Regions from separate parts of the Micromonospora sp. NPDC018662 genome, predicted to be linked through region 2. Evidence: riboswitches for the same ligand, from Rfam matches in the RefSeq annotation. Region 2 holds a riboswitch; the other holds the start of a gene.

Region 1 (7,414 bases), on a different contig from region 2:
GGCGCGGCGCCTCGCAGCACGCCGTCGCGGCGCATGCCGAGCCGGCGGGCGACCGCGATGCTGCGCTCGTTGCCGGCCCGGGTCACCCACTCGACGCGGTGGATGCCGCGCTCCCGGACCGCCCAGTCGACGACCACCCGGGCAGCCCGGGTGACCAGGCCCTGCCCCTGGGCGTCCGCCTCCAGCCAGCAGCCGGCCTCGCAGACGCCGCGCGCGGTGCTCAGCGACACCAGCAGTACGCCGCCGACGAGCGTGCCGCGCTGCCAGATGCCCCAGATCCCGCCGTCGTCGCGGGCCCACCGGTCGGCGTACGCCTGGAGGACGCGGCGGGCCGACTCGGCGTCGGTGGCCACGAACGACGCACCGACCCAGGGCGCGATGTGCTCCCGGCAGCGGTCGAGGTTGGCGAGGAACTCGTCGGCGTGCCAGGGCTGCAACGGTCGCAGCTCGGCGTCGTCGGTCAGGGCAAGCGCGAACATCCGTGCAACCTACCGGTCGGGCGGGCCGTCGCGCGCGCCGATTCCGCCGCTCACGGCCGCATCTCGTACTCGCCGGCCAGGTCGGCCACCCGCTGCCACACCCGGGCCGTGCGGTCGGCGTCGACCACCGGGCGGCGGACGTGGGCGAGCGCCCAGGCGGCCTGCTCGTCGGTGGTGGCCGGCTTGCCGTTCAGCTCGGTGGCGTAGCCGGAGAAGTCCCGCACCAGCAGGTCGAAGATCTCGTCGAGCAGGTCCGGGTCGAGACCGGTCAGCTCCGCCTGCTCCAGGACGAGCTGCCCGTAGACCACGAGCGCGAAGAGCTGGCCGATGGTGAGCAGGAAGTCCAGGTCGCGCTGCTGCGTCTCGTCCGGCGCGTGCGTGGCGAGCAGCGTGACCAACCCGTCGGCCTGTTCCCGGAACCGGGCCACGTTCGGCAGGTGGGCGTGCGCGTCGTACGCGGCGCGCCAGTCGTGGAAGCGGATCGCGCCGAGGCCGCGCGCCGGGCCCTGCCGGAACAGGAACGCGTCGTCGGCCGCGTCCCGCCGGGTCGACACCGGCGGGTGCGGCTGCGGCCGGAACAGATAGTTGGGCATGAACTTCAGGATCAGTGCCAGGTTGACGTGCACGGTGCCCTCCAGCTTCGGCAGGCCGCGGATGTCCTTGGCGGCCTTGTCGAAGTAGGTGTCGGCCTCGAAGCCCTTGGCGGCGATGACGTCCCAGAGCAGGTCGATCACCTTCTCGCCCTCGGTGGTGACCTTCATCTTGGTCATCGGGTTGAACAGCAGGTAGCGCCGGTCGTCCGGGCCGGCCGAGCGGAAGTAGTCGACCGCCCGGTCGCTGAACAGCTTCATCGCGACCAGCCGGGCGTACGCGTCGGTCAGCTCGCGGCGCACGTGCGGGAAGTCGGTGACCCGCCGGCCGTAGAGCACCCGGCCGTGGGCGTGGGTGACCGCCTCGTACATGGCGTGCTCGCAGATGCCGATGGACGCGGTGCAGAGGTTGAACTTGCCGACGTTGACCGTGTTCAGCGCGGCGTCGAACGCGGCCGGCCCGGTGTGCAGCACGTCCTCGGCCCGGACCGGGTAGTCCTCCAGCCGGAACTCGGAGACGTACATCTGGGCGGCGACCACGTTGCGGACCAGCCGGTACGCCGGGTGCCGGCTGTCGGCGGCGAAGAACACGTACCCCTCGGGGCCCTCGACGTCGGCGCGCCGGCCGAAGACCGAGACCAGGCCGGCGACGTTGCCGTTGCCGATGTAGTACTTGCCGCCGGTGGCCCGGAAACCACCCGCGCCGTCGGGGGTGAGCAGCATGTCGGTGGCGTAGATGTCGGCGCCGTGCGGCCGCTCGGAGAGGCCGAACGCCATCACGTGGCCCTGGTCGAGCAGTTCGGCGGCGCGGGCCCGGGCGGCGGCGTTGCCGCTGGACCACACCGGCCCGAGGCCGAGCACGGTGACCTGCCAGGTGTACCAGTAGCCGAGCCCGTAGAAGCCGAGGACCTCGCTGAGCGCGGCGTTGCGGGCGGTGTCCCAGCGCTTGTCGGCGTCGTCGCCGCCGTCGGCGGCCGGGGTGAGGAACGTGGCGAAGAGGCGTTCCCGGGCGGCGAAGTCGAGGAAGTCGGCGTACCACTCGCGGGCGTGGTAGCTGTCGACCAGGGCGCGCTTGCCGCGCGTCTCGAACCAGTCGATCGTGGCGCGCAGCAGCCGCCGCGAGGTCTCGTCGAGGTCGGCGGGGTCGTAGCGGTGCGGGTGGAACAGCAGCGGGTCGCTCACGCGGAGGGCCTTTCCGGGTCGAGGTCGAGGTCGCGGAGGGTGGCCAGGACGTCGTCCAGCCAGGCCAGCACCATCCGCTCGTACGCGATGCCGCCGCGCAGCACCACGTGCTGGAGCGCCGCGCGGGCGTCGGGTGGGTCGGGGTGCGGGAAGTCGCGGCGTTCGCCGGCCAGGTAGCCGGCGAGGACGGCCTCGTGGTCGGCGCGGTAGCGCTCGACCTCGGTGACCAGCGTGGCGCGCCCGGCCGCGTCGTCGAACGCGGCGCCACGGATCTTGACGGCCAGTTCGTGTCGCACCGCCTCCGGGCGCACCGGGGCGTGCAGCCAGTCGACGAGCGTGGCCCGGCCGGCCGGGGTGACCGACCAGACCGTCTTGTCCGGCAGGCTCTCCTGGCCGACCTCGACACCGGTGATCCGGTCGTCCCCGGCCATCTGTTTGAGCACGCGGTAGATCTGCTGGTGGGTGGCGGTCCAGAAGCGCCCGATCGAGCGGTCGAAGCGCCGGGCCAGCTCGTAGCCGGAGGCGGGCTGCTCCAGCAGCGAGACGAGGATGGCGTGCTCCAGCGACATGCCGGCCATCTTGCTATGCACCTTGTTGCATAGCAAGACCCAGCCGGGCGGTAAGGCACGGCGCGTGAGGGTGGTCATAACGGCTGGACGGCCGGCGACCCGGTGCTGCTAGCCTTTCGGCAGGTCATGAGCGCCAGCGTCAAGCCCCGGCTCGCTGGCCGGCAACCCTCCACCACGGTGGGGTGCTCCGGGTGAGGACCAGGCACCGGCAGCCGCCGGTGCAAGCGTGGCCTGGCACCCAGGTCAGCACCGACGGACCAGGGAGACCCATGTTCGCACCACCCCTCACCCGGGCCGGCCTCGCGCTGGTCAAGCGCCGCCACGTCGACCTGATGCGGGTGTGCAGCGACAGCTGTCGCGACGCGCGCTGAGCAGGCGTTCCACCCTCTTCCCGATCCACCCTTCCCGGCTCCGCCGTGCCCGGCGGCGCCGGCACCGACACGCGTCCCGCGTGTTCGTCCACTCTGGAGAGACATCGTGCGTATCCGTACCGTCCTGACCCGCGTCGCCGCGCTCGGCGCCGCCGCCGTGCTCGCCGCCAGCGCGCTGACCGCCTGCGGCGGCGGTGACGCCGCCGACCAGGCCGACAACCCGTACGGCTTGCTCCGACCCGGTGTGATCCGGGCCGGCACGCTCACCGACGCCCCGCCGAACGTCTACCTGAAGGACGGCGAGTTCACCGGCTTCGACAACGACCTGCTGCGCGCCGTCGCCGGCAAGGTGGGCCTCGAGGTGGAGTTCGTCGGCACCGACTTCTCCGCCCTGCTCTCCCAGGTCAACAACCGCAAGTTCGACGTCGGCAGCTCCTCGATCACGGTCACCGAGGCGCGGAAGAAGACAGTGGACTTCGGCAACGGCTACGACTTCGGCTACTTCGGCCTGGACGTGCCGGCCGGCTCCCCGATCACCGGCTTCGACCAGCTCGCCGGCAAGCGGGTGGTGGTGGTCCAGGGCACCGTGCAGGACGACTTCGCCACCCGGCAGAACCTGGACCCGGTGCGGGTGCCCGACTACAACGGCGCGGTCAACCAGCTCAAGGCCGGCACCGCCGACGCCTGGATCGCGCCCGCCGAGATCGGCGACAAGTCGGCGGCCGACAGCACCGGCAAGATCAAGGTCGCGGCGAAGCAGCTCAGCACGGCCCCCACCGCGTACGCCGTGGCCAAGGGCAACGACAAGCTGCGCGAGGCGCTGAACAAGGGCCTCGACGAGGTGATCGCGGACGGGACGTGGAGCAAGCTCCAGGCGCAGTACTACCCCGGACGGCCGATCCCGGCCGACTTCACGCCCGGCAGCGGCTCGGTGGCGACGCCCTCGCCGTCGGCCGCCTCCTGAGCGGACAGCCGGACACGAGCGGGGCGGACGGAGGAACCATGGATCCACTGAGCACCCTCTGGGAGACGTTCTTCGACTGGGACTCGATGCGCGAGGCGCTGCCCGAGATGCTGACCGTCGGGTTGCCCAACACGCTGCTCCTGGCGGTCTCCGCCGCCCTGCTCGGCTCGGTGCTGGGCATGCTGCTGGCGGTCGCCGGCATCTCGCGTACCCGATGGTTGCGGTGGCCGGCCCGGGTCTACACCGACGTGTTCCGCGGCCTCCCGGCCGCGGCCACCATCCTGCTCATCGGCGTCGGCCTGGCGCCGCTGGGCATGGCGGTGTGGGGCCCCAACCCCTACCCGCTGGGCGTGCTGGCGCTGTCGCTGATCGCCGCCGCCTACCTCGGCGAGATCTTCCGGGCCGGCATCCTGAGCGTGGAGGCCGCCCAGTTGGAGGGCGCCCGCGCCCTCGGCTTCTCCTGGGCCGAGTCGATGCGCCTGGTGGTCATCCCGCAGGGCGTACGCCGGGTGCTGCCCGCCTGGGTCAACCAGCTCATCGCGTTGATCAAGGACTCCAGCCTGGTCTACTTCCTCGGCCTGCTGGCCAGCCAGCGCGAGCTGTTCCGGATCGGCCAGGACTACGCGGCGAACACCGGCAACCAGTCCGCGCTGCTGCTGGCCGGCCTGTGCTACCTGCTGCTGACCGTGCCGCTGACGCACGCGGTCAACTGGCTGGACCGCCGGCTGCGCCAGGGCCGCCCGACCGCCCCGCCGCCCGAGCCCGAACCCGACCTGACGCCGGCCGGCGTCACCCCGACCGGAAGGGACCCGCGATGAGCACCAGCACCGCCACCTCGGTCAGCCTCGCCGTCCGCGACGTGCACCTGGCGTTCGGCGCGCACCGGGTGCTGCGCGGCGCCGACCTGGACGTGGCCCGGGGCGGCACCGCCTGTGTGATCGGGCCGTCCGGTTCCGGCAAGTCCACGCTGCTGCGCACCATCAACCGGCTGATCGAGCCGGACCGGGGCGACGTGCTGCTGGACGGCCGCAGCGTGCTGCGCGACGACCCGGACGCGCTGCGACAGCGGATCGGCATGGTGTTCCAGCAGTTCAACCTGTTCCCGCACCTGAGCGTGCTGCGCAACGTCACGCTCGCGCTGCGGAAGCTGAAGAAGCTCGACGAGGACCAGGCGGTCGCGCTCGCCCGCGCCCAGCTCGACCTGGTGGGCCTGGCCGCGAAGGCCGACGCCCGGCCGGCGCAGCTCTCCGGCGGCCAGCAGCAGCGCGTCGCCATCGCCCGGGCGCTCGCGCTGCGACCGCAGGTGATGCTCTTCGACGAGGCCACCTCGGCGCTGGACCCGGAGCTGGTCAAGGGCGTGCTCGCGGTGATGGCCGACCTGGCCGCCGCCGGCATGACCATGGTGGTGGTCACGCACGAGATGGGCTTCGCCCGCACCGTCGCCGACACCGTCGCGTTCATGGACGCCGGCGTGGTGCTGGAGGCGGGGTCGCCGGCCGCCGTGTTCGAGGCTCCCCAACACCCCCGGCTGCGACGGTTCCTGTCCCAGGTGCTCTGATCAGCCCTTCACCGCGCCGATCAGCACGCCCTTGATGAAGTGCCGCTGGATGAACGGGTAGACCGCGACGATCGGCGCGACGGTCAGCACCACCACCGCCATCTTGATCGCCTCGGTCGGCGGCATGGTCACCCCGGTGGTGCCGCCGGAGGTGTGCGGCGCCTGCCCGGCCAGCAGGTAGCTCTGGAGCACCCGCTGGATCGGGTACATGTCGTTGCGGTCGATGAACAGCAGCGCGTCGAACCAGACGTTCCAGTAGCTGACCGCGTAGAAGAGCCCGACCACGGCGATCACCGCGCGGGACAGCGGCAGCACGATCCGACCCAGCGTACGGAAGTCGCTGGCGCCGTCGATGCGGGCGCTGTCCAGCAGCTCCTGCGGGATGCCCTGGACGAACCCGCGCACCACGACCAGGTTGAACACGCTGATCGCCGGCGGCAGCACCAGCGCCCAGATGGTGTCCTTCAGCCCGAGCCCGGTGACCACCAGGTAGCGGGGCACCAGCGGCGGGTAGAGCAGGAACGGGATCAGGAAGTACGCCAGCAGCCAGCGGTGGCCCAGCGAGCCCGGCCGGGACAGCCCGTACGCGGCGAGCACGGTGACGGTCAGTGCGATCGCGGTGCCGCACACGGTGACCAGCGTGCTGATCCACAGCGCCCGGGTGACCGCCCCGCCGGCGAGGATGGTCTGGTAGGCCGAGGTGTCGATCCCCTTCGGCACCACCACCAGGCCGCCGGCGTCGGCGATGGTCTGGCGGGAGGAGAGGCTGGTCACCAGCACCACCCAGAGCGGGAAGAGCACTCCGAGCACCAGCAGGGTGAGCAGGAGCGCCTTGAACCCCTGGCCGACCGGGGTCGGTGGTTCCTCCCACACCGGGCGGCGGGGGCGCGTGCCGGATGGCCGGCGGATGGTCACGGTCATGACTTCGAGTAGATCCCTCGTTCGCCGAGCAGGTGCGCCACCCGGTTCGCGGCCAGGATGAGCACCAGGCCGATGACGGCCTTGAACAGGCCGGCCGCCGCGCCGTAGCCGTAGTTCCCGGTGGCGATGGAGAAGTGGTAGACGAAGGTGTCGAGCACCTCGGCGGCCTGCCGGCCGACCGCGTCGCGTTGCAGCAGGAACTGCTCGAAACCGACCGAGAGCGCGTCGCCGAGGCGCAGGATGAGCAGCAGGATGATCACCGGGCGCAGGCCGGGCAGCGTGATGTGCCAGAGCCGCCGCCACCGTCCGGCGCCGTCCGCGGCGGCCGCCTCGTAGAGGTTCTGGTCGATGGTGGAGAGCGCGGCCAGGAACACGATGGTGCCCCAGCCCACGTCCTTCCAGACCGCTTCGGCGGTGACCAGCACGATGAACGTGTCCGGGTTGGTCATCACGTTCCACGGCTGCATGCCGGCGTCGCGCATGGTCTGCGCCAGCAACCCGGCCCCGCCGAGCATGGCGACGAAGAAGCTGATCACCAGCACCCAGCTGAAGAAGTGTGGCAGGTAGACGATGGTCTGGACGAACCCGCGCAGCCGGCTGGAGAGCAGGTTGTGCAGCATGACCGCCAGCAGGATCGGCAGCGGGAAGAAGAACACCAGCTGGAACGCGGTGATGGCGAGGGTGTTGCGGAACGCGTCCCAGAACGCCGGGTCGTCGAAGAGGAGCTGGAACTGGCCGAAGCCGATCCAGTTGCTGTGCGTGAACGCCGACCACGGGTTG
Region 2 (7,414 bases):
GTGCACATCTGACCGCTGTAGAGCGTGAGCGTGAAGCCCAGGTTGCGGCAGAGCCCGACGAAGTCGTCCGTGGAGTCGATCACCACCGTGTTCAGGCCGGCCTTCTCGGTGTAGACGGCGGCCTGCCGGGCGTTCGCCTCCAGCCAGTCGCCGTACTCGGTGGAGCCGGTGAAGTCGACGATCTTCACGGCCGGGTGCAGGGCCAGCGTCGAGGCGAGCTTCTCGCCGGCCGCCTCGGGGGCGAGCTGCACCAGGTTCGGGTCGAAGCCGGCCTCGGCGAGCACCTGCCGGGCGTACTTGACGGTGATCGCCAGCGGCAGCACGGCGCGCGGGTGCGGCTTCACGACCACCGGGTTGCCGGTGACCAGCGAGGCGAACAACCCGGGGTACGAGTTCCAGGTCGGGAACGTGTTGCAGCCGATGACCAGGGCCACCCCGCGCGGCACCACGTGGAACGTCTTGGTCATCCGCAGCGGGTCGCCCTTGCCGGCGGCCTTCTCCCAGCCGGCCGTCCCCGGGTGGCGGGTCATCTCGGCGTACGCGTAGGCGACCGCCTCCAGCGCGCGGTCCAGCGCGTGCGCGCCGCCGGCCTGGAACGCCATCACGAACGCCTGGCCGCTGGTGAACTGCACGGCGTTGGCCAGCTCGAACACGTTCTTGTGCAGCCGGTCGAGGATCTCCAGGCAGACGCCCGCGCGGGCCTTCGGGCCGGCGTCGCGCCAGGCCGGCAGCGCGGCGGTGGCGGCGGCCACCAGCTCGTCCGCGCCGGCGTGCGGGTAGCGCACGTCCAGCGCCACGCCGAACGGGCTGGCCTCGGTGGCCACGGTGGTGCCGTCACTCGCCTGGTCGAGCGGGAAGTCGCCGCCCAGGTACGCCTCGAAGGCGGCCTTACCGTCGGCGGCGGCGGTCTCGCCGTACACCCGGGGGCTGGGCGACTCGGGATAGGCGGACCAGTACCCGCGCTCCGTGATGGCGGTCAGCGCCCGGTCGAGGGTCTCGGCGTGCCTGGCGTACAGGGGGTGCGGGGTCTCCGTCATGCCCGCCATCATGCAACAGAAAGGCACCAGATCAGTAGGGGCGTGTCACAAGTCAGATCGTCAACTGCCAGTCGACCGAGCCGGCGACCGGGCGGAAGCCGAGCTGCTCGTTGATCGCGATCATGTGACTGTTGGCGGCGGCGTTCCAGGTGTCGACGGTACGCAGCGCCGGTTCGCGCTCCAGCGCGTACGCCAGGTTGGTGGTCTTGCAGAGCAGGCCGAGCCGGTGGCCGCGGTGGCCGGGGTCGACGATGGTGATCTGCTGCCAGGCGTGGTCGGTGCTGCTCGCCTCCAGGCTGAGCTGGCTCCAGCCGACCAGCCGGCCGGACGCCTCGTGCACCGCACCGGTGTTGTAGCGGCGCACGCCCCGGGCGTCGAGCGCCCGCTCCACGCCCCGCTTCCGCTGCGCGTCCATCTTCTGCTGCTCCCACGCCAGCTCGCCCATGGGCGCGTCGAGCAGCAGCCGGCCCTCCAGGTGGGCGATGTCCGCGACGTACTCGTCGGGGGTGTGGTCGCGCCAGCGCACGGTGCGGTAGCCGGTGGCCGCCGCGCGGGCGTCGGCCAGCAGCGCGGCCAGCCGGGCCCGGTCGAGCGCGGTGATGTCGAGCCGGCGGCGGACGTCGGTGTTCGCCGGTTTCGCGCCCATGGCGGCGGCGAACGCCGCGCCGGGGAACACCCGCTCCGCCTCGCCGGGCAGCGCGGCGGCGGTGGAGCCGACCAGCCGCTTGCCGCCGTGCTCCCGGAGCAGGCGTACGCCGTGCCCGTGCAGCGCGCGCCCGATCCCGCGACGCCGGCGGTCCGGGTCGACCACCAGCTCGACGCCGGCGTTCTCGACGTTGTCCAGCGTGTGCAGGTGGAGCCGGAGCCAGCCGACCGGCTCCCCGTCGAGGCGGGCGACGAGCCACCGCCCGGCGATGCCGGGCATCGGGTGCCGCAGCAGCGCCTCGAACCGCCGGCGGCAGGTCGGCGGCAGGTCCGGCTCGTCGACGGCGCGGGCCGCCTCCGCGATCCGGTACGCCGCGTCCAGCGTCGGCGTGTCGGCGACGTCCAGCGGGGTGACGGTCAGGCCCATGGCGGTGAGCCTGCCCCGGAAGAAGCGACAGGGCCAGCGGTTTTCCGCTGGCCCTGTCCTACGTTGGTCGGGAGGGACGTCCGCACAACGCCTCCGGCGTTGGGTCGCAAAACTTTGAAAAGTCTCCGGCGAAAGCCCTCCCGCACGGAGCATCTTGCGCCGTCCGGTTCCTGCCGTCAAGTCCTCCGGTGACAGTTTTCCGACACTCCCCGCACTCCCCCCGTCACCCCCCGCCCCTCCCGCGCGAGCCCCACCCCACTCAGGCGGCGCGCTGATTCACGGAAAGTGTGGCTATTTCGTCCCGGATAGCCACACTTTCCGGGAAAGAGCGGGCATGGGGGTGAGGGGTCAGGAGAGGAGGCCGGCGTCTCGGGCGGCGCGGAGGTTGGGCTTGATGCGGTGGGTGGGGCCGGACTCGGCGGCCACCGCGTCGAGCGTCTTCAGGCCCTCGCCGGTGTTGAAGATCACCGTCTCGGCGGCCGGGTCGAGCTTCCCCGACTCGACCAGCTTGCGCAGCACCGCCACCGTCACGCCGCCCGCGGTCTCGGCGAACACGCCGGTGGTCCGCGCCAGCAGCGTGATCCCGGCGCGGATCTCGTCGTCGTCGGCGTACTCCATCCAGCCGCCGGTGCGGCGGACCGCCTCCAGCGCGTAGACGCCGGCCGCCGGGTCGCCGATGTTCAACGACTTGGCGATGCCGGTCGGCTTGACCGGGACGATGGTGTCGCGGTCGTCGTGCAGCGCGGTGGCGATCGGGTTGCAGCCGGCGGACTGCGCGCCGAACACCTTCCAGCCACCGGCCGGCGCCTCGACCAGCCCGATCTCGACCAGCTCGGTGAACGCCTTGTCGATCTTCGTCAGCAGCTCGCCGCTGGCCATCGGGATCACCACCTGGGCGGGGATCCGCCAGCCGAGCTGCTCGGCCACCTCGTAGCCGAGCGTCTTGGAGCCCTCGGCGTAGAACGGCCGGACGTTCACGTTGACGAACGCGGTGTCCTCGAACTCGTCGGTCTCCACCAGCTCGCCGCAGAGCCGGTTCACGTCGTCGTACGAGCCGTCGATGGCGACCAGGTCACCGCCGTAGACCGCGGTGGTGACGACCTTCCCCTGCTCCAGGTCGCTGGGGATGAACACCACCGACGGTACGCCGGCGCGGGCCGCGTGCGCGGCGACCGAGTTGGCCAGGTTGCCGGTGGACGCGCAGGCGTAGCGGGTGAAGCCGAGGGCGCGGGCGGCGGTCAACGCCACCGACACCACCCGGTCCTTGAACGAGTGGGTGGGGTTGGCGCTGTCGTCCTTCACCCAGAGCGGCGCGGTGAGGCCCAGCTCGGCGGCGAGGTGACCGGCGGCGACCAGCGGGGTCAGCCCCGGGTCGAGGGTGACCCGGGTGGCCGGGTCCTGGCCGGCGGGGAGCAGGGCGGCGTACCGCCAGATGCTGTCCGGGCCGGCCTCGATCTGCTCGCGGGTGACGGTGGCCAGGGCGGCGGTGTCGTAGTCGACCTCCAGCGGGCCGAAACACTCGTAGCAGGCGTGCTGCGCGGCCAGCGGGTAGCGCGCGGAACAGGCGCGACAGACCAGGGCGCGGGCCGGGCTGCGGGTGGTGTCGATGCCGGAGACGGCGGGAAGCGTCGACGTCATGTCGAGGAAGTTCCTCTCATCTTTCCCCGCATCGCCGGGTGCGGCGGGGACGGAATTGGCACCTGCCCGCAGGGCGCTCGCCATCGAGCGTGCGGGTGGTTGCCGGGGCGTCGTCGGGCCGTATCCCTCAGCCCCTCTGGATGAGGTATGCAGTTGTGCCGTCGAGTCTATGCGCCGCCCACCGTGCCGCCACCCGGGGTTCCCACCCTCTGGGCCGCCCCCACCGACTCCCACCTCCCCACCCTCACCCCACCCCCGTGGTTGATCATGACGTTGGCAGCGACAAATCGGACCGCGCCTGCCGCCAACTTCATGATCGCCAAGGGGGTGGCGGGACTTCGGGAGGGTGGGGTGGGTGGGATGATCCTCGGATGCGGAGGATGTGCGCGGGGATCGGGGTCCTTGTCGGGGGGACGCTGCTGGTGGGCTGCGCTCCGACGCCCGCCCGGGTCGACCCGCTGCCCATTGCGCCGGAGCGGCCGGGCGTCGAGGCGGCGCCGTCCACCCCGCCGCCGTCCACCCCTCCGCCCTGCACGCCGGAGGGCATCCGGATTACCGAGCTCGGGGTGAGCGCCGCGATGGGGCTGCGGGCCATGGGCCTGGAGCTGGTCAACTGCGGCAACCAGCCGTACGAGCTGCGCGGCCATCCGGCGGTCAAGCTGCGGGACGCCGACGGGGACCCGATCACCGTCCGGATCATCCCCGGCGCGAAGGGGATCACCTCCGGCTTCGACGCCCCGCCCACCCGGCTCGTGCTGCGCCCCGGCGAACGGGCCGGCGCCGCACTGCTCTGGCGAAACACGGTCACCGACCCGACAGTGGTGGCCACCGCGGGCGCTCAGCTCGACGTCGCGCCGGTGGCCGGTCGGCCGACGCAACCGGTGGCGCTGGACGGGCCGATCGACCTCGGCAACACCGGCCGGCTCGGGGTCAGCGCCTGGAAGCGCCGCGACGCCGACCCGACCACAAAACCGGTCACGCCGAGCGCCCCACCCTCCGCGGCGGAGACCCCGGACAACCCACTCTGACCGCCACGCCTGCACCGCCGACAGCAATCGGAGAGATCTTGGAAGGAAAGTGCCCCTCCAAGGGCCATCTCCTTCCAAGATCTCGGGCCGTGGCGGTGAGGGACCTCGCGACAGCCGCAGTGGGGTGGATTGCCCCCGGGTAGTTATCCATTCACCTCGCGCACGAACACCCCGCGGCCGGGAGCGCCGACGACCACCCCACGGTCGCGCAACAGTGCCACCGCCCGCGCAGCCGTGGAGAACGACACCGAGTAGAGGTCGGCGAGCTGCGAGTAGGACGGAAGCTTGGCACCCGGCCCGTACTCGCCGCTCTTGATCCGACCGGTGATGTCGGCGGCGATGTCGCTGTAACTCAATGGAATCGCGGGCACGGCGGTCCTCCCGGGTTGGCGGTCCCATCTGATCACGGCACGCAACTCACCTCAAGCGCTTGGTTGACCTATGTCACTAGGAGCAATAGCATCGAAGCGAGTCGCCCGGGTTGGCACCAGGGCGTCCCCCCGGGACAAGAGAGCCCGGACCGCGCCGGAGCAGCGCACCTTCGACGGGACCAATGCGCTGCTCCGGCACCCCACCAGGCAAAGGAGGCGTGATGTGACGAGTTCGGAGGTGCCCGCCGCCAGCGCGATCTGGGCGGTCGAACAGGTGACCGGCGAGCTGCGGGAGACGTACCTCGACGTGGCCGCCGCCGCCGTGCTGCTGGAGCGCGTCGGCGCGGGCTGCGCGCATCCGGCGATCAAGCTGGCCCGGCGCAGCGGCGAGGACGCCCTCGACCTGGCCGGCGACGCGGAATTCCAGGTCAGTGACGGGGTACGCCGGCTGCGCGTGGCCGCCGGACACCGGGACACCGCCACCATCGGCGGGCTGGTCGAGGCGCTGGACGGGGTGCGGGACCGGTTGGGCGCGGCGGCCGATCGGATCGGGCGGCTCCCGGCCCGGATCACCGCTGCCGGGCGGCAGCTCTCCGTCGCCGGCCGGGACGACGACCCGGTCAGCGGCACGACGGTCCGGCAGTGGCAGGACGGCGCCGAACGACTCGCCCGGATGGCGGAGAGCCTGACGTCGGCCGCTGCGGCGCTGTCGTCGTACACCGAGGGGTTGACCGACGGGGGTCGACCACGGTGACCGACCCGCACTGGATCATCCACCTGCCCACCACCCTGACCAGCGTCGACGAGGCCGCCGCCCTGTCCATGGCGCTGCGCCGTTCGCTCGGGCACGTGCTCGCCATCGACTTCGGTGAGACCACGCTGTCCGAGGAGGACCGACAGTCGGTGCGGACCCGGGTCTGGTGCGACGCCCCGCTCGCCACCTCCCGACGCTGCTCCCGCGCGGCGGCCCACTCCGGCCGCTGCCGCTGACGGATCGTGGTACGGAACCGCCCTCGGAAGGGCGCTCCCGTACCACGATCTCGGGGACGGCGGGTCAGGCGGGGACGGAGGCGCGGCGGGTCGCCGGGGTGGCGTCGGCGGGGGCGCGACGACGGGAGATCAGCGCGTCGAGCGCCCAGGTGCCCGGGCCGAGCACCGCGACCAGCAGGAACGACCAGCAGAAGAGCGCGGCCAGCTCGCCGCCGTTCTTCATCGGCAGCAGGCCGTGCGGCTGGTGGACCACGAAGTACGCGTACGCCATCGAGCCGGAGGCGAGCAGCGCGGCGGGCCGGGTGACCAGGCCGACGAGCACCAGCACGCCGCAGACGAGCTGGATCAGCGCGGCCCACCAGCCCGGCCAGGTGCCGACCGGGACGGCGCCGCCGGTGGCCGGATTGCCGCCGAGTATGCCGAAGATCGACGCGGCGCCGTGGAGCAGGAAGAGAAAGCCGACGACGATGCGGAACAGGGAGAGCACGGGACCGTTCAACTGCGCCGGGACCATGGGAAACCTCCTGGGACGGGTAACGGACGACGTCCAGGATGGCGGCCATAAAGATTGAAAGTAATCAATTCCTTGCAGGCGGGACAATCCCATGGGAACGCTCCCATGATATGGAAGTCGGGTAGCCGACAGGAAGACCTCCGACCGGTCGGAGTGTGGCATCTGTGCACTAGCGTGCTCCTTGCTCCCCAGTGGACCGTTCGGGAGGTGACCGGTGGGATCGGAGCGGGTCACGCTGGTGGTGGTGTGCGCCGAGGACGCGGCACAGCCGCTGGTCGAGGTGCTGGACGCGCGGGGCGTCGCCGCGCAGGCGTCCGGGCGGCGCAACCTCGACGGGGCCGCCGTCACGTCGTGGATGGTGGTGGCCGGGGTGGCGCTGAAGATGGCGCCGGACATCCTGCGCGCCCTGGCTGAGCTGGTCAAACAGTTCCGGGTGGGCCGGGTGGAGATGAACCTGGACGAGCGCACCATCGCCGTCGACAACCCGGGGCCGGCGGACGTCGAGGAGCTGTTACGGCAGTTCCGCACCGTGGTGGAGCCCGCCGAGGACGACGACGCGGCGAGCTGACGTTCGCATGCTCGACGACGACGTCCTCGACCACATCGTGCGGTCGCAGGTGGGTGCCGCGGTCCGGACGTGGCGGCACGAGCGCGACGGCCTCAGCCCGATGAACGTCGTGCTGGACGTCGTGGACGAGGTGGTCGACCACCCCTACGCGGTCTACTGGGTCGACGGCGGCGTGCCGGAGATGTTCTCCCTGCCG

The links. A riboswitch is a leader RNA that binds a small molecule or an ion and turns the genes downstream of it on or off. The one in region 2 is predicted to bind S-adenosylmethionine.
Region 1: linked by a shared signal. The riboswitch ahead of ACH495_RS12525 (ABC transporter substrate-binding protein) and the one ahead of thrC (threonine synthase) in region 2 are both predicted to bind S-adenosylmethionine.

The regions. Positions count from the first base shown of each region.
Region 1 covers NZ_JBISAC010000003.1:654,081-661,494, reverse strand. The annotation lists gene ACH495_RS12540 (GNAT family N-acetyltransferase) at 1-479, opposite strand, end outside; gene ACH495_RS12535 (acyl-CoA dehydrogenase family protein) at 530-2,251, opposite strand; gene ACH495_RS12530 (PadR family transcriptional regulator) at 2,248-2,820, opposite strand; SAM riboswitch class IV at 2,943-3,053, shown strand; gene ACH495_RS12525 (ABC transporter substrate-binding protein) at 3,298-4,155, shown strand; gene ACH495_RS12520 (amino acid ABC transporter permease) at 4,194-4,973, shown strand; gene ACH495_RS12515 (amino acid ABC transporter ATP-binding protein) at 4,970-5,713, shown strand; gene ACH495_RS12510 (carbohydrate ABC transporter permease) at 5,714-6,634, opposite strand; gene ACH495_RS12505 (ABC transporter permease) at 6,631-7,414, opposite strand, start outside.
Region 2 covers NZ_JBISAC010000002.1:711,767-719,180, forward strand. The annotation lists gene paaN (phenylacetic acid degradation protein PaaN) at 1-1,037, opposite strand, end outside; gene ACH495_RS08780 (GNAT family N-acetyltransferase) at 1,090-2,109, opposite strand; gene thrC (threonine synthase) at 2,458-3,747, opposite strand; SAM riboswitch class I at 3,761-3,894, opposite strand; gene ACH495_RS08790 (DUF4232 domain-containing protein) at 4,119-4,775, shown strand; gene ACH495_RS08795 (winged helix-turn-helix domain-containing protein) at 4,919-5,146, opposite strand; gene ACH495_RS08800 (hypothetical protein) at 5,370-5,900, shown strand; gene ACH495_RS08805 (hypothetical protein) at 5,897-6,136, shown strand; gene ACH495_RS08810 (DoxX family protein) at 6,201-6,650, opposite strand; gene ACH495_RS08815 (hypothetical protein) at 6,865-7,218, shown strand; gene ACH495_RS08820 (hypothetical protein) at 7,226-7,414, shown strand, end outside.